Regions from separate parts of the Streptomyces sp. NPDC020379 genome, predicted to be linked through region 1. Evidence: riboswitches for the same ligand, from Rfam matches in the RefSeq annotation. Region 1 holds a riboswitch; each other region holds the start of a gene.
What was found. A riboswitch is a leader RNA that binds a small molecule or an ion and turns the genes downstream of it on or off. The one in region 1 is predicted to bind cyclic di-AMP.

Region 1 (4,467 bases):
AGCGGTGCGACATCATGCACTTGAAGCCGTTGCGCTGGGCCAGCTCGACGGCGTCGAGGGTCTCGGTCAGCGAACCGATCTGGTTGACCTTGACCAGCAGGGCGTTGGCGGCGCCCTCCTCGATGCCGCGGCCGAGGCGCTCGGGGTTGGTGACGAACAGGTCGTCGCCGACGATCTGCACCTTGTCGCCGAGGCGCTCGGTGAGGGTCTTCCAGCCGTCCCAGTCGTCCTCGAACAGCGGGTCCTCGATGGAGACCAGCGGGTACGCGGCGACGAGCTCGGCGTAGTAGTCCGTCATCTCGGAGGCCGAGCGGGACTTGCCCTCGAAGTGGTACGAGCCGTCCTTGTAGAACTCGGAGGCGGCGACGTCCAGCGCGAGCGCGATGTCCTGGCCGGGGGTGTAGCCGGCCTGCTTGACGGCCTCGAGGATGAGGTCGAGGGCCTCGCGGTTGGAGCCCAGGTTCGGGGCGAAGCCGCCCTCGTCGCCGAGGCCGGTGGACAGGCCCTTGGCCTTCAGCACGGCCTTGAGGGTGTGGTAGACCTCGGCGCCCCAGCGCAGGGCCTCGGAGAAGGACTCCGCGCCGATCGGGGCGATCATGAACTCCTGGATGTCCACGTTGGAGTCGGCGTGCGACCCACCGTTGAGGATGTTCATCATCGGAACGGGCAGCAGGTGCGCGTTCGGGCCGCCCAGGTAGCGGAAGAGCGGCAGGTCGGATGCCTCGGACGCGGCGTGCGCGACGGCGAGGGAGACGCCGAGGATGGCGTTGGCGCCGAGCGAGCCCTTGTTGTCGGTGGCGTCCAGGTCGAACATCGCCTGGTCGATCAGGCGCTGCTCGGTGGCGTCGTAGCCGACGAGCTCCGGGCCGATCTGCTCGATGACGGCCAGCACGGCCTTCTCGACGCCCTTGCCGAGGTAACGGTTCTTGTCACCGTCACGGAGCTCGATGGCCTCGAAGGCACCGGTCGAGGCACCGGACGGCACGGCGGCACGGCCCGTGGAGCCGTCGTCGAGGCCGACCTCGACCTCGACCGTGGGGTTGCCTCGCGAGTCGAGGATCTCGCGAGCTACGACGACGTCGATGGACGGCACGAGGGTCTCCTTCGTGTGTGTCTGGAGTTCTGCGAGCACGAGCCTAACGGGCGGCGGGGGGTCGCTCTGCCGTCGGGACGCCTCATGGACCGAAAAATGGCACAAACGCGATGATCACGGGGCGAATGGCGGCAATGTTTCGCTGAACGGTGAAGCCTGCGGCTCGCTTCTGGTCTTCTGGGTGCGGTCCGTTGCCGCCTGCGGCGGGAGCGGCCTGCGGCCGCGTCCTCAAGCGCCGGACGGGCTGGTTTTGGCTGATCTGAGTGCGCCATTCAGCCCGTCCGGCGCTTGAGGACAACGCGGCGAAGCCGTGTTGCAGGGGGGTCTGGGGGCTTGCCCCCAGTTCCGGGAGCGAACGGCGAAGCCCCGCTCCAGCGCGGCTCGGGGTTCGCGGCGGAGCGGGGCGGTGTCGCTGTGAGCGATCGGGTGCGGCGGTGAGAACCGCCGCACCCACCGGATCAGCTGAGGTGCAGCTGCTGGCCCGGGAAGATCAGATCGGCGTTGGCGACGACGTCCTTGTTCAGGTCGTAGAGCTTCTCCCAGCCGCCCTTGACCTTGTTGGCGTCGGCGATCTTGCCGAGGGTGTCGCCTTCCTTGACCTGGTACTCGCCGTCACCCTTCTGCACGGGCTTCGGGGCGGCGTGCTTCGGCGCGGTCTGCTTCGGGGCCGGGGCGGCCTCGGACTCGTCCTCGTCGGAGCTCTGCGCCTGCGGAGCGGCGTGCTTCGGGGTGGTCTTCTTCGGCGCGGCCTGGCGCTCGCTGCGGTCGGCGTGCGACTTCGTGGAGGTGCCGCGGTCGGCCTTCTCCGAGCCGGAGGTGTCCGCGCCGGCACCCGAGCCACCGGGGGTCATGCCGGACACGGCGCAGCCCCAGGCGCCCGGGCCCTGCATGGCGAGGAGCTTCTCGGCGACGGCGATCTGCTGGGACTTGCTGGCGTGGTCGGCTCGGTCGGCGTAGCTCTGGCCGCCGGCGGCGTTCCAGGAGGACTGCGAGAACTGCAGGCCGCCGTAGTAACCGTTGCCGGTGTTGATGGACCAGTTACCGCCGGACTCGCACTGGGCGACCTTGTCCCAGGTGGAGACGGAGGCGGCGTTCGCGGAGGTCGCGATCATCAGCGGGGCCGCGACCGCGGCGCCGGTGACACCGGCGAGCGTGACGATGCGGACGGCCTTGGACGGACGACGGTGCTTGCCCTTGGACATGAGTCGTTTCCTCACCGACGCCTACGAGGTGAGCTGTCGGGTTCGGGCTGTGAGTTCGCCCGGCCTCGTGTGCGAGCACACTCGGCTTCACCCCAAGCCGTCCCGGATCCTCCGGTCACCGACCGGTGGATTCGTTCCGGCGCCTACCTTGGTTCCCCCGCTCCTGCCTACGGCGCTTGCGCGACGACTCCGCCGGTCGCCGGCAGGATTCGGCGTGGCGACCGTGGTGCTCGCTTTGGCGAGCGGTCATGACGGTAAGCACTCCGGGCCGACGGGTTCAAACCCCTCTTTCCAGCCACAGTTGCCTCTTGTTACCCATAGAAACCTGGCATTTCCGCAGGTGGGAGCGGGTGTGCCAAGTTTTGGAGGGGGCCGTTCCGCGGAAGTTCAACGAGACCCATGTCTCACTTTCGACTGGAACGGACATTCCCCCCGAACTGTCGGTCTATTTGCCGACCTCAAGCCGCTGACCAGGAAGTATCAAATCGGGATCGGAACCGACAACTTTCTCGTTCCGCTGGTACAGCGATTGCCACCCACCGTTAACGGAGTGGGCCTCCGCGATGACTGACAGGTTGTCACCCGGCCGCACCGTGTAATCCCCGGCGGCGGGCCTGTCCGTACGGGCGTCTTCGCCGCCGCGCGAGGCGCGGCCCTCGTCGTCCGAACGCGGCGGCTCGGCACGGTGCTTGCCCGAGCCCGGACCGGAAGCGGGACCGGAGTCCGGACCGGAGCCTTCCGCCGGGCCGCCGGTGGACGGCGCGTGCGGGGACGCGGAGTCCGCGGATCCCGGCGTGCCGGTGGACGGGTCGGCCGGCTTCCGCGTGGACGGCGCGCCCGACGTGGGGATTTGGGTGGGGTCGCCCGTGGGCCCGGTCGTCGGGCCGGTCGTCGGGCTGCCCGGGTCCTTGCGGTGCTTGCCGCTCTCGGGCTTGTCGCTCGTGGAGGGCGAAGGGGTCCCGGAGGAAGGCTTCGCGTCCGGCGTCGCGTCCGGGTTTGCGGACGGTGAGGCCGGGGCAGCCGGGGAAGCGGTGGAGTCCGACGGCGCGGAGCCGCCCGTCGCGGGTGCGGAGGGAGTGCGCTCCGGTGCACCAGGCGCGGGTGCGTCGCGCGTCGGCGCCTTGGTGCTGCCGGGCGTCACTTCCGGGGCCTTGCCGTCCTTGGTGAGGCCCGCGGCGGAGCCGCACGCCTGCCAGGTGCTCGCACCGGCGTTCAGGACCTCCTCGGCGACGGCGATCTGCTGCTGACGGCTGGCGAGGTCGGGGCGCGGGGCGTACGCGCGGCCGCCGTACCGCTCCCACAGCTCCTGGGTCATCTGCAGCCCGCCGTAGGAGCCGTTGCCGGAGTTGGTGCTCCACGTCCCGCCGCTCTCGCACTGGGCGACGCGGTCCCACGTGGGGGCGTCGGCGGCGCCGGCGCCGGTGGCCGCGAGCAGCGGCATGGCGAGGGCCGACCCCGTCACCCCCGCTGCGACCACGACGGCGGGTACCTGACGGGGGCGACGATGTCGACCGTTCCCGGAGCGCATGTGATGGCCTCTCGTGTGACGGCGAATATGGTGGTCGAACATAGCCACCGGCCCCTTCAGTCACAAGCCGGTGTAGCGCGGGTCACGCGGTGGTCACGCCGGTTGACGCAGGGTCATCCGGCATGCGCCTCGAACTCGACCGGCAGGGTGCGCAGTCCGCGCATGATGAGCCCGCCGCGCCACCGCAATTCCTCCGGATCGACAGAAAGCCGCAGGTCAGGGAGGCGGCGCAGCAGCGTCGCGAGCGCGGTCCTGCCCTCGAGCCGGGCCAGCGGGGCACCCAGGCAGTAGTGGATGCCGTGCCCGTATCCGAGGTGCTGGTTGTCGGCCCGGGAGAGGTCGAGGGTGTCGGGCTCCGTGAAGCGCTCCGGGTCCCGGTCGGCGGCCGCGAGAACCACGAGCACGGGGTCCCCCTCGGCGATGCGCTGACCGCCGATCACCAGCTCCTGCTTGGCGAACCGCCAGGTGGCGAGCTCCACCGGGCCGTCGTACCGCAGCAGTTCCTCCACACCCGTCGCGAGCAGGCTCTCGTCCCCTTCGGCGAGGGCCAGTTGGAGCCGCTCGCGCTGCCCGGGATTGCGCAGGAGGGCGTGGAGACCGTTACCGATCAGGTTCACAGTTGTTTCAAAACCAGCGAAAAGCAA
Region 2 (4,467 bases), on a different contig from region 1:
CGCCGAAGACCGCTTCGTCACCGGCGTGGCCGGGGCCTCCGCTGCGGTCCTCCTCGATCTCGATCAGGAGGTCGGTGTCGGCGAGGCGGATGCGGTCCCCCGCCGTCGGGCCGAACAGATCGGCGTACGCGGCCCGGCTGAGCTCAGTCATCGAGCGGTCCTCCGCACTCGCCGCGCAGTCCCTCGACGATGCGCTTGCCGGCGATCGGCACCAGGCCGACCTCGACGGGGATGCCGGGCTCGAAGCGCACGGCGGTGCCCGCGGCGATGTCGAGCCGCTTGCCGCGGGCGGCGGCGCGGTCGAAGTCGAGGCCCGGGTTGGCCTCGGCGAAGTGGTAGTGCGAGCCGACCTGCACGGGCCGGTCGGCGGCGTTGAGCACGGTGAGCCGGGTGCGGTGGAGCCCCTGGTTGAGGGGTACGGGGTCGGCGGCGAGCAGGATCTCTCCGGGAATCATGGCGGTCTTCCCTTCAGCCGATGGGCTCGTGCACGGTGACGAGCTTGGTGCCGTCCGGGAAGGTGGCCTCCACCTGGACCTCGTGGATCATCTCGGGTATGCCGCTCATCACCTCGGCGCGGCTGAGCACCTTGCGCCCGGAGGACATGAGCTCGGCGACGGTCCGGCCGTCGCGGGCGCCTTCGAGGACGTGCACGGTGATCAGGGCCACCGCCTCGGGGTGGTTGAGGAGCACCCCACGGGCCCGGCGCTTCTCGGCTACGTCGGCGGCCACATGGAGAAGCAGGCGTTCCTGCTCATGCGGGGAGAGTTGCATGCGTCCACCTCACTGACGAACCGGTACCCCCAGCGAACCCAACGGGGGCACACAAGAGTTCTACACACCTTTGACCTGGGGTTCTTCATCGGACGACCAGGGATTGCAGATTAGAGCGGAAGCTTTTCCCACGTGTTAACTGACTCTTTGCGCATCCATGGCCAGAGGTGTCACAGGAGGCCGGAGGGGCCAGGGGGACGAAACCGGTGATCCGGGCGGGGCCTTCATGCCGCTGCCGTCTGCAACTACTGGATCTTCTGGGCCGGATCACTCCGCTCCACCCGCATGACACGTACGACGGGCTACGGGCGCCGCAGACCGCGCGCGTCGCCCGCGCCGGGCCCGGCGAAGCCCTCGCAGCCGCGTTCGAGGGCGGTGGGCGGGAGTTGCCCGGGAGCCGCCTGGCACGCCCGTTGCCGGTCCGGCCCGGGGCGCGTCGGCGCGTCCGGGGCGCGGTCCCGCTCACGCTCCCGCCCGCGCCCGTGCATCACGGGTCGGCGGGTGAATAAACACTGCTCCCCCAGACGCCGGACGGCGTCGTAGACGACGCGCGGTGATCGATGTCAACCGGGCACGCACGCCGCGCCGGAGCGGTGCCGCGGGCCCCCAGGCCAGGGGCTCAACAGGGCTTCGCCGAAACGGACAATCCCCGCCGTGTCCAGCGGAATTGCCCGGGAGTGAGCAGCCTCACATACCTCTGGTTCCACTCGGAATCCGTACCTGGGCTGCGCCAAGATCCGGTCGACGACAAGACCCCGCCATCCCGGCGGGGCGGTCCAGGCGGACGCCGAACCCCGCCGCTGCCTGGATGCCGGGTCGAACGAACGCACCGGTGGGGATGGAGGACCCGAGCACGGTGGGACGACCAAGAGTAGTGCGGTCGGCCCTTGGGGTGAAGCCGTTGACACGGCCGGGCATCTTCGCCTGCCCGAACCCGACAGGTCATCCTTCACAGGCGGCTGACGAAGGGTTGGCACATGGGCGCGCACAAACGTCCGTCAATGATGTCCAGGGCCGGCGCGGCCTCCGCGCTCACGCTCGCCGCCGTCGGCGCCACGGTGCTGGTGCCGGGCGGCGCGACGGGAGCCGAGGCATCGACCGTCGCCACCGACGCACTGCACATCGCGGCCTCGAAACAGGGTTCCCCCTATCAGTGGGGCGCGACCGGCCCTTACCGCTTCGACTGCTCGGGCCTGACCCTCTACTCCTTCAAGCGGGCCGGGAAGACCCTGCCCCGCACCGCCGCCGAGCAGTACAACCGGACCACCCATATCTCCCGCTCCGCCCGCGAAGCCGGTGACCTGGTGTTCTTCGTCTCCGGCCAGGGCATCTACCACGTGGGGATATACGCGGGCGGCGGCAGGATCTGGCACGCGCCCAAGACCGGAGCGGTGGTCCGCCTGGAGCGGATCTGGACGAACAACGTCCGCTACGGCCGGGTGAACTGACCCGTCGGCACACACAGCGGCAGGAGGCGGCCGCGATGCCGCACCGGGGCCCCGCACGCCGTGCGGGGCCCCGGTCCCGCCCTCACCGTTCGGCGCTGAGGGCGGGCACGGTCCAGGGCAGCGAGATCCATACGGTCTTGCCGCCGTCCGGGTTCGGGGTGAAGAAGACCCTTCCCCCGCGCTCCGCGGTGAGGCAGCGGATGATGACCAGGCCCCGCCCGTTGTCCTGCTGTACGGCGGCGGGCAGTCTGCGGGGGAGGCACGGGTGGCTGTCGGTGACCCCGATCCGCAACTGCCGGTCGAGGTCGAGCCGGACCTCGACGGTGAAGGTGGGCGACTGGCCGCGGGTGTGCTGCACGGCGTTGGTGGCGAGCTCGGAGACGATCAGCCGCACGGTCTCGGCGGCGTCCGTGCCACCCGGCAGCCCCCAGTCCGCGAGCACGCCGGCCACATAGCGGCGCGCGGTGGAGACCGAGGCGGGGGCGCTCGGCAGGGTGACGGTGGCTTCTTGGTGATCTGCCATGGCGCTGTCCCTTTCCCGCCGGGAGCGGACTCCGACGCAATGCGTCGTGAAGTCGAGAGCACTTCCGGACGGCTCTGCGCGACAGCCTGCCACCGGAAATGGGGGTGATGCGGGCGATCCTCCAGCATCTGCATATATCTGTCGCTCGAAGCGGTGAACTCTACGACGAGAGACCGGATTCCGACGGCACACTGGTCTATTGACGAGAAACACCACGTTCATCACGGGGTTCATCACAGGCGGAGGCAGGGCTATGCGAAACGGACCCGCGGTGCGCCGCCGCAAACTCGGCGGCGAGCTGCGCCGCCAGCGCGAACTCGCCGGACTGACCAGCCTGGAGGCCGCACACGCGGTGGGCTGGCACCAGTCGAAGGTCAGCCGCATCGAGACCGGCAGCAGTGGCGTGAAGTCCTCGGACGTCGCGCTGCTGCTGGACGCGTACGGGGTGTCGGACCCCGAACTGCGCGCGCTGCTGGGAGCGCTGTGCGGCGCTGGCACCGCCGATGCGGAGGGTGCCCGCCGGGGCTGGTGGTACGCCTACCGCAATCTGCTGCCCCCGGCGTATCTCGACTTCATCAGCCTGGAATCGGAGGCGTCGCGGTTACGCACCCTGGAGACGACGGTCGTGCCGGGCCTCCTCCAGACTCCCGCCTATGCCCGCGCGGTGACCCGTGCGGCGCTCAACGACCCGCCGCCGGAGCAGGTGGAGAAGCTGGTGCGGGTGCGCATGGCACGGCAGTCGGTGCTGGGCGGCGACAGCCCGCTGGAGCTGTGCGCCGTGCTGGACGAGGCGGTGCTCCGCCACGAGGTGGGCGGGCGGGAGGTCATGGCCGGGCAACTGCGACACCTGGTGGAAACGGGTGCACAGCGTCATGTGCGGCTGCATGTACTGCCGTTCTCCAGGAGCTGCCATATTGGCATCACCGGACCTTTTGTTATTTTCTCATTTCCGCGCATTGCTGATCTGGACGTGGTTGTTCTCGACCATTTGACGAGTAGCCTCTACCTCGAGCGGAAAGAAGACCTCCGGGCGTACGCCGAGGCATTCACCACGCTGCGGGCGCACGCCCTCTCGCACGAGAACTCGCTGGATTTCATCGCCGGGATCAACGACGGCGCGTAAGGAGGCACCATGTCCGCAATGCCTCGGTACGTACCTTCCCCTTCGGCCCTGTGCGGCGCAGTGTGGCGACGCAGCAGCTACAGCACCGGAATGAACAACTGCGTGGAGACGGCCGGTCTGGCCCCCGGGCTCCTGGCCGTGCGCGACTCGAAGAACACCGCCCTGTCCGCCCTGTTGCTCTCCCCCGTCGCCTGGTCCTCCTTCCTCGCAGGGCTGCGCGACGACTCCCTCCGTCCCCCCGACCGCACGACCTGAGCCCTCAGGCGGCCGGTGCGGTCCTCACGACCGTGCCGGCCGCCTCCTCGACCTGCCGGTCCGACAGGTCCGCCCGGGCGGTCAGCCTCAGCCGCGAGATGCCGTCGGGCACGGACGGCGGCCGGAAGCAGCCGACCGCGAGCCCCGCGGCCCGGCAGTCGGCCGCCCAGCGCACCGCCGCCTCGGGGGACGGCGCCCGTACGGACACCACCGCCGCGTCGGGCCGTACGGCTGCGAGGCCCGCGGCCGTCACCCCGCGGTACAGCTCGCGGGCGACGTGCCGGGCGCGCGCCGCGCGCTGCGGCTCGCGGCGCAGCACCCCGAGGCTCGCCAGGGCCGCGCCCACG
Region 3 (4,467 bases), on a different contig from region 1:
GCAGCGGCACGGGGCAGGGCCAGGGCGGCGGGGCGTCCCGCCGTTCGGGTGGTACGCGTCCGGGCAACGCGGTTCGCCGTGGCGGTGGGGGCGGGGGCTCTCGGCGGGCGCCGAAGGTCTGACCGGTTGCTCTGACCGGTTGCTCTGACCGGTTGCGGGGGGCTCGGCGTTGCCTTGTGCGGGTGCGTTGCCGCTTGCGGCGGGGCGCCTTGCCGGGCTTGGTTGTGGGGTTCGCCGTTGTCTTCTGCGGGTCCGTTGTGCTTTCGGTGGGGTGGCCTCAAGCGCCGGCCGGGCTGGTTTGTGGTGGGTGCCGGGGGTGGGTCTTCCGGGCTGGGGACCTGGAACGCGGTGCGGTGCGGGTCTTGCGGATTGAGTGCCGTGATGTCGCACCGCGTTCCAGAACCCCACCCTCCAGCCCCACCCCCTCCCGCCGGAGGGCGAGTGCGGGACGTGTCCGCTTCAGGGTTCGCATTCAGCCCGTTGGGGGCACCTCCCAGCGTTAGCTGGGGGAGATTGAGGACGCGCGAAGCGTGTTGCGCGGTCTGGGGCAGCGCCCCCCCCCACGCGGCGGAGCCGCACATCAGACGCAGCCGGGAAGGGGCGGGCAGGGGAACAAGCGCCGCAGGCCGACCGCCCCGCACGCTGGGGCTGGGCACGCGCCCCCTGGCGTGTTCTGCGACCCGCGGGCGCGTCTGACACGCCGGCAGTTCCAAAGCCCTGACGCGCCGCTGGACACCCTCGTCAACGACACACCCGGCATTCGGGCGCGGACAGCCGCACCACAGGCGACAAGGCCCTGCTCGCGACCCGGCCCGGCCCGGCGACGAACGCCCCCGCCGGGCCGCCGGCGTTTCCGGTACGCCCGCTGCGGCACGGCCGACTGCGCGTACGGCCGTCGACCGGCGTACCGAGAGCACGCGGCACCGAAATCCGCCCGCACGCGCAGTAGTGGATCTTGATCGTTCCGCATTCCGTCGGAATAAGGACCACATTAAGAAGTCGGTCTCCTCGCCAAGTCCTGACCAAGGAGCCGGTCGATTCAGCCTTTCGGCTTGGAAACCACGCGGTCTGTCTATTAACGTTCGATAACGACGTGCGGTCCTCATCACCGCCGCAAGAGGCGGCGCCGTGCGCCTTCGCCGAATCCCGCGGGCACAGCAAGACCTGATACACCAGCAGCATCTGGGAACCGGGGAACCACCCGCCCTGGGGTGAATCGGGCCGCACCCGGCTCGTAGGAGACCTTCCTGCTCCGAACCCGACAGCTAACCCGGTAGGCGAGAAGGAAGGAAAGGAGTGCGCCCCCGTGGCGTTCAACGAGCCTGCCCTCGACCCCACTCTGCACGGGTCGAACGAGCCTTACGTACCCGAACTTCCGATCGTGCCCGCGTATATGACCGCCCATATGGCGACGCCCTCGCCGCAGACGGCGGCCATGGGAAGCGGCACCCCGGCGATCGCGACTCCCGCGCGGGGCTTCACCACTGATTCTCAGCCGATGCCCCCTCAGCCGGTCGCACAGCGATCGGCAGCGCCCCAGCCGACTGTCCCGCACTGGGCAGTGCCTGAGCCGGCGGCGCCGGAGCCGGTCGTCGGCGAGGCCGCGCACCCCGCCCCCGTACCGGCCCGTGGCGGGAGCGGCGGCCGGCACCGCGTCGCCAAGCAGCGCGGCGGCACGATGGCCCGCAGCGGCGCCGTCCTCGGCGTCGGTGTCATCGCGGCGGTCGGCGCGGGCGGCATGGCGAGTGCGCAGGACCGCCCGGCGGCGCCGATATCGGTACCCGACCTGGCCGGCTCCCTCCTCGGCGGCGGTCAGACGCACGAGGAACAGGCCGCGCCCGCCGCGCCCGCTGCCGAGCAGCCGCTCACCCAGGCCGGCCTGAGCACCGAGGAAGCGGCCCAGGGCACCACGAACGCGGGCGAGGCCCTGCGTGCCCGCATCCTCCAGCAGGCCGAGCACCAGCAGAACTCCGCCGACGACCGGACGCGCGAGGCGGCACAGCGCGAGGCGGCCGAGGCGGCGGCCAAGAAGGCGGCGGAAGCGGCCGAGGCGGACAGGGCGGCGAAGGCGGCCGAGGCCGAGCAGGCCGAGGCGGCGCGTGCCGAGGCCCGCCCGGCGGCCGCGGAGGACGCCGCCGCCGACCCCACCGACCCCGGGCCCCGCACGCCCGCGGCGCACAGCCCGGGCGCGTACACCCTCCCCGTCGGCTCGTACACCCTGACCGCCGGCTTCGGCCAGGCGGGCAACATGTGGTCCGCGAACCACACCGGCGAGGACTTCGCCGCCCCGACCGGCACGCCCGTCAAGGCGATCGGCAGCGGCACGATCACCCACGCCGGGTGGGCGGGCGCGTACGGCTACCGCATCGTGCTGAAGCTGGACGACGGTACGGAGGTCTGGTTCTGCCACCTGTCGTCGATGGTGGTCACCTCGGGCAAGGTGAACAGCGGCGACGTGATCGGCCGCGTGGGCGCCACCGGCAATGTCACCGGCCCGCACCTCCACCTGGAGATCCGCCCGGACGGCGGGGCCCCGGTCGACCCGCTGCCCTGGCTGCGCGAGCGCGGCCTGGAGCCGTAGCCCTGGTGACGGCGAGCGCGGGAACGGACGGGCTGGGGTGTGCGATTCCCGGCCCGTCCGGCGTTTGAGGACGGGACCAGGGCCGCCGCATGCCCCGGGTGCCCGAGATCGAGCCCGTACGGCGGCACCGGACCCCGGTCCGGTGCCGCCGGAGCCCGGGGACAGTGGCCAAACCACCCGCCGTCACGCATAGCCGCCGCGAACAAGGGCACCCGGATGCTGTGACAGCCGCGATCACCACCTCCGTACCGGCCCGTCTGGACCGCCTCCCCTGGTCCCGCTGGCACTGGATGGTGGTGATCGGCCTCGGCACGGTCTGGATCCTGGACGGCCTGGAGGTCACGGTCGTCGGCAACATCGCCGGCCGCCTCTCCGAGCGGGGCAGCGGCCTGCCGGTCACGTCGGGCGAGGTCACGGGCCTGGCCGCGGCCCTCTATGTGGCGGGGGCGTGCTCCGGTGCGCTCTTCTTCGGCCGCCTCACCGACCGGTTCGGCCGCAAGAAGCTGTTCATCGTCACCCTCGCCGTCTATCTGGCCGCGACGGCGATGACCGCCCTGTCGTTCTCCTCCTGGTGGTTCTTCGCCTTCCGCTTCCTGACCGGATTCGGCATCGGAGGCGAGTACGCGGCCATCAATTCCGCCATCGACGAGCTGATCCCCGCGGCCTACCGCGGCCGGGTCGACCTCATCATCAACGGCAGCTTCTGGATCGGCGCGGTCGGCGGTTCCCTGCTGTCGATCCTGATGCTCGACACGGCCGTCTTCCCGATGGACGTGGGGTGGCGGCTGACATTCGCGCTGGGGGTGGTCCTGGGCCTGGTCATCCTGCTCGTACGGCGGCATGTGCCGGAAAGTCCGCGCTGGCTGTTCATCCACGGCCGAGGGGACGAGGCCGAGGAACTCGTGACCTCGATCGAGGAACGCGTCGCGGCGGAGAAGGGGCGCGAGCTGCCGCCCGCCGAAGGTGAGATCACCATTCACCAGCGGTCCGCGATCACCTTCCGGGAAATCGCCCGTACGGTGTTCGGCCAGTACCGCCGACGTGCCGTGCTCGGCCTCGCCCTCTTCATCGGCCAGGCGTTTCTCTACAACGCGATCACTTTCGGCTTCGGCGCCATTCTCACCACGTTCTTCGGCGTCTCCACTTCCCGGACCGGCTATTTCTTCGCGGTCATCGCCGCGGGCAACTTCTGCGGTCCGCTCCTGCTCGGCCGCCTCTTCGACACCGTCGGCCGACGCGTCATGATTTCCTCGACCTATCTGCTGTCCGGCCTGCTCCTCTTCGGCACGGCCTGGCTCTTCGGCGCCGGGCGGCTGAGCGCCGACACGCTCACCGCCTGCTGGGCCGTCGTCCTCTTCTTCGCCTCGGCGGGCGCGAGCAGCGCCTACCTCACGGTGTCGGAGGTCTTCCCCATGGAGACCCGCGCCATGGCCATCGCCTTCTTCTACGCGCTCGGCACGGCGGCCGGCGGCATCACCGGCCCGCTGATCTTCTCCGACCTGACGAGCAGCGGCGTCGTCGGTGACACGGTGCTGGCATTCCGGATCGGCGCGTCCCTGATGTGCGCCGCCGGGCTGGTCGCGGCCTTCCTGGCCGTACCGGCGGAGGGGCGTTCCCTCGAATCGATCGCGGCCCCGCTGTCCACCGAGCGGGCGGCGCCGCTCCGCGCGACGGCGAAGTAGCGGAATACCCCTCACCGTAAGGATGTTGGAGAGAGCCATGGCTGACATTCACAAGAAGATCGGCAACCTGTCCGTCCACCCGCTGGCCCTTGGCGGCAATGTGTTCGGGTGGACGGCCGACGAGACGCAGTCCTTCGCCGTCCTCGACGCCTACGCGGCGGCCGGCGGCAATTTCATCGACACCGCCGACGTCTACTCCGCCTG
Region 4 (4,467 bases), on a different contig from region 1:
CGGGGAGCCCGGCCAGCGCGGCGCCGTGCCAGAGGTCGAGGGCCGCGGCGTAGCGGCTGTGCGCGGTCTCGGTGTCCCCGGCGTCGCGGGCCTCGGCCGCCTCGGCGAGACGGCGCTGGAAGACGACGGCGTCGACCTGCTCGGGGGGTATGTGCAGGGCGTAGCCGCCCGCGGAGGAGACGAGGACCGTGGCCGGGGTCCTGGCCACCCGGCCGGGTTCGAGGAGGTTGCGCAGGCGGGAGGCGTAGGTCCGGATGGTGCCGAGGGCCTGAGGCGGTGCCAGCTCGCCCCACAGGGCGTCGATCAGTTCGTCGCTGGAGACCGTGCGGCCGCCGCGCAGCAGGAGGACGGCGAGCATGGCGCGCTGCTGCCGGGCACCGAGCTCGACCTGGTGCCCGTCGAGCTGTGCGTGCACGGGGCCGAGCAGCTGGAAGGAGAGCCGTGCTCCCGTTGTCGCTCCGCTGGCGCCCATGTCTCCCCCGACCTCGCCGCGCACACTCCGCCCGGCGACAAGGGGGACAGTATCTCAAGGGTTCGCGCGGCAAGCGGTACCCGTGACGTTACGGGTGCGGGACCGTTGATCGCCTGTTGATCGCGGTGGCACATACTTCGGCGAAAGACCGTTCGACCCGCACGACAGGAGTTCCGCATGACCACCGACGCCCTGAAGCCCACCGAGGCCGCGCAGCCCGCAGAGCAGAACACGCCCAGCGAGCAGGCCATCCTCGCCGGGCTGGGCGCGCCCGTCGAGCACGCGGAGGGCACCCCCATCCCGGGGACCGAGCCCAGCGGTCCGATCCGCCCGACGCACACGACGGGCGCGCAGTAGGCCCGAGCGGGCCGCAGGTGCGGGCCTCGACCGCGTTCGCGGTCGAGGCCCGTCGTCGTCCGGGCGCTCCGGGCACCGTTGAATCCGGGCACCGTTAAAGGTGCGCAAAAAAACCTTCGCCTCACCCCCGAAGGAACGATTACCGGACAGCCGCGCCCCTTCCTGTCCGCTCACCGCCCCTCGCTCATCCGCGCCCGTCACGGGCGTTCACAAGAACGGCTCGCGGTACGCATGTGACGCAAGGGACTTGCCGACACCTCGCCCGTACGACCGAATGTCGCTCTTGAACGTTCACAGGGGCGATCCGATACTCCAGAGAATTGACATGGACGCGACTAGCATCTCCCGGTCGGCTCCGGGTGACGCATCGGCCGTCACGCCCCTGTCAGCCCGTCACATGCACCCTCCGTGCCCGGACATCGGTCCCGTCGGGCACCCCCCACTGGAGGTCTCGTGAAACGTCCTCGCATATCCGCACGCCGTTCCGCCATGGCCGGTACGGCCGCCGCCGTCCTCGCGACCGCCGCGCTCGCCCTGCCCGCCGCCCACGCCATGTCCGCACCGGCGCCCGGCACCGTCTCCGCCGAGCAGGCCACGGGCCTCGCCCAGCGGATCGCGGCCGAGCTCCCGGCGGACACCGCGGGCTCGTACTACGACGCCACCACCCACCGGCTCGTCGTCGATGTGCTCGACGCGGCGACCGCGGCGAAGGTGCGGGCCGCGGGCGCCGAGGCCCGGCAGGTCCGGCACTCGGCGGCCGAGCTCGCCTCGGCCAGAGGCACCCTCAAGGCCCAGGCGTCCATCCCGGGCACCGCCTGGTCGGTCGACCCCAGGACCAACAAGGTCGTCGTCACCGCCGACAGCACGGTGCGCGGGGAGCGGCTGAGCAAGCTCGACAAGGTCGTCGCGAGCCTGGGCGACAAGGCCACGCTCAGAAGGACGGCGGGCACCTTCCGGCCGCTCATCGCCGGCGGCGACGCCATCTGGGGCAGCGGCGTGCGCTGTTCGCTCGGCTTCAACGTCAGCAAGGACGGGCAGCCGTACTTCCTGACGGCGGGGCACTGCGGCAACGCCTCGGCCGAGTGGTCCGACTCACAGGGCGGCGCCCAGGCCGGCACCACGGAGAGCTCGACCTTCCCCGGCCACGACTACGCCCTGGTGCGCTACACCGGTTCCTCCGACCACACCAGCGCGGTCGACCTCTACAACGGCAGCCAGCAGAACATCAGCCGGGCCGGTGAGGCGACGGTCGGCGAGCAGGTGCAGCGCAGCGGCAGCACCAGCGGCCTGCACGACGGCCAGGTCACCGGCCTCAACGCGACCGTCAACTACCAGGAGGGCCAGGTCGACGGCCTGATCGACACCAGCGTGTGCGCCGAGCCGGGCGACAGCGGCGGCGCGCTCTTCGACAACGACACGGCACTGGGCCTCACCTCGGGCGGCAGCGGGGACTGCTCCTCCGGTGGCGAGACCTTCTTCCAGCCGGTACCCGCGGCCCTGCAGGCGCTCGGGGCGCAACTGCCCTGATCCCGCGCCACGCGGCCGCACCACCCGTACCGGCACACGGCCCCGCGCGCCTCACGGCGCGGGGGGCCGTCTTCTCGGCGGTCCGCCGGGTCAGTTGACGCGGCCGTACCAGACGCTGTTGCTCCAGATCTTCTCCAGCCGGACCGACGCGCCGGGCTTGGGCGAGTGCCAGATCTTGTTGTCACCGGCGTAGATGCCCACGTGGTAGACGTTGCTGCCGGAGTGGAAGAAGACCAGGTCGCCGGTCTGGCGGGAGCCGGCGGAGAGGTGCCGGGTCCTGTTGTACTGGTCCTGCGCGGTGCGCGGCAGGTTCTTGCCGACCTTCTTGAACGAGTAGAGCGTCAGGCCCGAGCAGTCGAAGCGGTTGGGGCCCGCGGCGCCGTACTGGTAGGGCGAGCCCTTCTTGGAGGCGGCGACCTTCAGCGCGGCCTGACCCGGTGTCGCCGCCTGGGCGTTCGCCGCCACTCCGGGCAGCAGCATCGAGGCGGTGACGGTGGCGGCGGTGAGGACGGTCGCGGCGCCGGCCTTGGACACACGCGTGGATATGCCGGGGAACGCAGACATGTCAAACCCTTCGTCATCCGCCTGCGAAAGATGACCTGTCGGGTTCGGGCTGTCGAAGTTGCCCGGCCACATCCGTGGCTTCACCCCAAGGACCACCGCCATCGTGGTCCGCCGTACCTGGGTCTCCCGCTCCTGCCGATCCAGTCGGTCTGCTCCGCACCCGGAACGGCGGCAGGACTCGGCGTCCGCCCGGGGTGCCCGTCTCGGTGACGGGATCTTGTGTTCGAGTGACGATCCTGCATCACGAAGTCCCGGAAACCGGAGCCGGAACGGCTTTCTGTGAACTTCTTCACTTCGCGGCGGTCAGGGAACCGGGGTGCTTTTCCGGCGCACGGAAATCACGCAACTCCTTTTCGTTCTTGGGAGTTGAGGTAATCCGGAGACTGAAATCCGGTCACCCGGCGCCGCCCCGCCGCCGGTACGCGCGCGAGGGCGGACGTCTTTGCGTCAGAAACACGCGACCGCGGGGAGCGCGCGGTTCGCCTCGACAGCGCGAGGGTAGCCCTACGGCATGCTCACCCTAGGGATCGAGGAGGAGTATCTTCTGCTCGACCCGGCCACCGCACTGCCCGTTCCGAAGGCGGAGCAGGTCTGCGCAGCGGTGGACCTGGAGCCGGTCGTGCACGAGCGGGAGATTCAGGCGGAGTTGTTGCAGGCCCAGGTGGAAGTGGCCACTCCGGTCTGCGCCGACCTCGCGGAGGCGAGCGGCCATCTGCTGCGGCTGCGCCACGCCGTGAGCTCCGCCGCCAAGCGGAACGGCTGCCGGATCGCGGCGTCCGGCACGTCACCCCGCGCGGGCCTGGTGCCCGTACCCGTCACCCGGCACCCGCGCTATCTGGCGATGCGCGGCCGGGCGGCCCAACTGGTCGACGAACAGCTGGTCAACGGGATGCACGTGCATGTCGCCATCCCCGACCGGGAGATGGGCGTCGCCGTACTCAACCGCGTCCGCCCCTGGCTGCCGGTGCTGGTGGCCATGGCGGCCAACTCACCGATGTGGCACGGTCACGACACCGGCTTCGCCAGCTGGCGCACCGTGGTCTACAGCCGCTGGCCCGTCAGCGGACCGCCCCCGCACTTCACCGACCTCGCCGACTACGAGGAGCGTATCCAGGCGCTCTTCGTCGCCGGGGCGATCACCGACCGGGGGCAGCTGTACTGGCAGGCCAGGCTGTCCGACCGCTATCCCACGATCGAGGTGCGCTGCCTGGACGTCCAGCTGCGCGTCGACGACGCCGTGATGCTCGCCGGGATCGTGCGCGGCATGGTGGCGACCGCCATCCGCGACGAGAAGAGCGGCCGCCGGTCGGCGCACTGCCCGCCGGAGCTGCTCAGCGCCGCGAACTGGCACGCCGCCCGGCACGGTCTGGAGGGCGTCCTCGTCGACCCCGAGGGGAAGCAGCGCGGTGCCGAGGACGTCGTCCACGCCCTGCTCGGGCACATCGGGCAGGCGCTGGAGGAGTCCGGCGACCTCCACCGGGTGAGCTCGCTGGTGCACCGGCTGCTGCGGCGGGGCACCCCGGCGGACCGGCAGCGCCAGGTGCTGG

Region 2: linked by a shared signal. The riboswitch ahead of ACH427_RS28740 (C40 family peptidase) and the one ahead of ACH427_RS16585 (transglycosylase family protein) in region 1 are both predicted to bind cyclic di-AMP.
Region 3: linked by a shared signal. The riboswitch ahead of ACH427_RS12840 (peptidoglycan DD-metalloendopeptidase family protein) and the one ahead of ACH427_RS16585 (transglycosylase family protein) in region 1 are both predicted to bind cyclic di-AMP.
Region 4: linked by a shared signal. The riboswitch ahead of ACH427_RS23590 (C40 family peptidase) and the one ahead of ACH427_RS16585 (transglycosylase family protein) in region 1 are both predicted to bind cyclic di-AMP.

The regions. Positions count from the first base shown of each region.
Region 1 is NZ_JBIRVR010000011.1:91,078-95,544, reverse strand. It holds gene eno (phosphopyruvate hydratase) at 1-1,093, opposite strand, end outside; gene ACH427_RS16585 (transglycosylase family protein) at 1,552-2,295, opposite strand; cyclic di-AMP (ydaO/yuaA leader) riboswitch at 2,299-2,447, opposite strand; gene ACH427_RS16580 (transglycosylase family protein) at 2,741-3,772, opposite strand; gene ACH427_RS16575 (cytochrome P450) at 3,937-4,467, opposite strand, start outside.
Region 2 is NZ_JBIRVR010000029.1:35,201-39,667, forward strand. It holds gene ACH427_RS28725 (urease subunit alpha) at 1-151, opposite strand, end outside; gene ACH427_RS28730 (urease subunit beta) at 144-455, opposite strand; gene ACH427_RS28735 (urease subunit gamma) at 469-771, opposite strand; cyclic di-AMP (ydaO/yuaA leader) riboswitch at 1,547-1,744, shown strand; gene ACH427_RS28740 (C40 family peptidase) at 1,749-2,219, shown strand; gene ACH427_RS28745 (ATP-binding protein) at 2,302-2,742, opposite strand; gene ACH427_RS28750 (helix-turn-helix domain-containing protein) at 2,996-3,865, shown strand; gene ACH427_RS28755 (DUF397 domain-containing protein) at 3,875-4,120, shown strand; gene ACH427_RS28760 (8-amino-7-oxononanoate synthase) at 4,125-4,467, opposite strand, start outside.
Region 3 is NZ_JBIRVR010000008.1:24,396-28,862, reverse strand. It holds gene ACH427_RS12845 (DEAD/DEAH box helicase) at 1-122, shown strand, start outside; cyclic di-AMP (ydaO/yuaA leader) riboswitch at 1,128-1,295, shown strand; gene ACH427_RS12840 (peptidoglycan DD-metalloendopeptidase family protein) at 1,307-2,581, shown strand; gene ACH427_RS12835 (MFS transporter) at 2,872-4,263, shown strand; gene ACH427_RS12830 (aldo/keto reductase) at 4,301-4,467, shown strand, end outside.
Region 4 is NZ_JBIRVR010000019.1:63,264-67,730, forward strand. It holds gene ACH427_RS23575 (AfsR/SARP family transcriptional regulator) at 1-472, opposite strand, end outside; gene ACH427_RS23580 (hypothetical protein) at 650-829, shown strand; gene ACH427_RS23585 (S1 family peptidase) at 1,283-2,356, shown strand; gene ACH427_RS23590 (C40 family peptidase) at 2,447-2,920, opposite strand; cyclic di-AMP (ydaO/yuaA leader) riboswitch at 2,924-3,101, opposite strand; gene ACH427_RS23595 (glutamate--cysteine ligase) at 3,432-4,467, shown strand, end outside.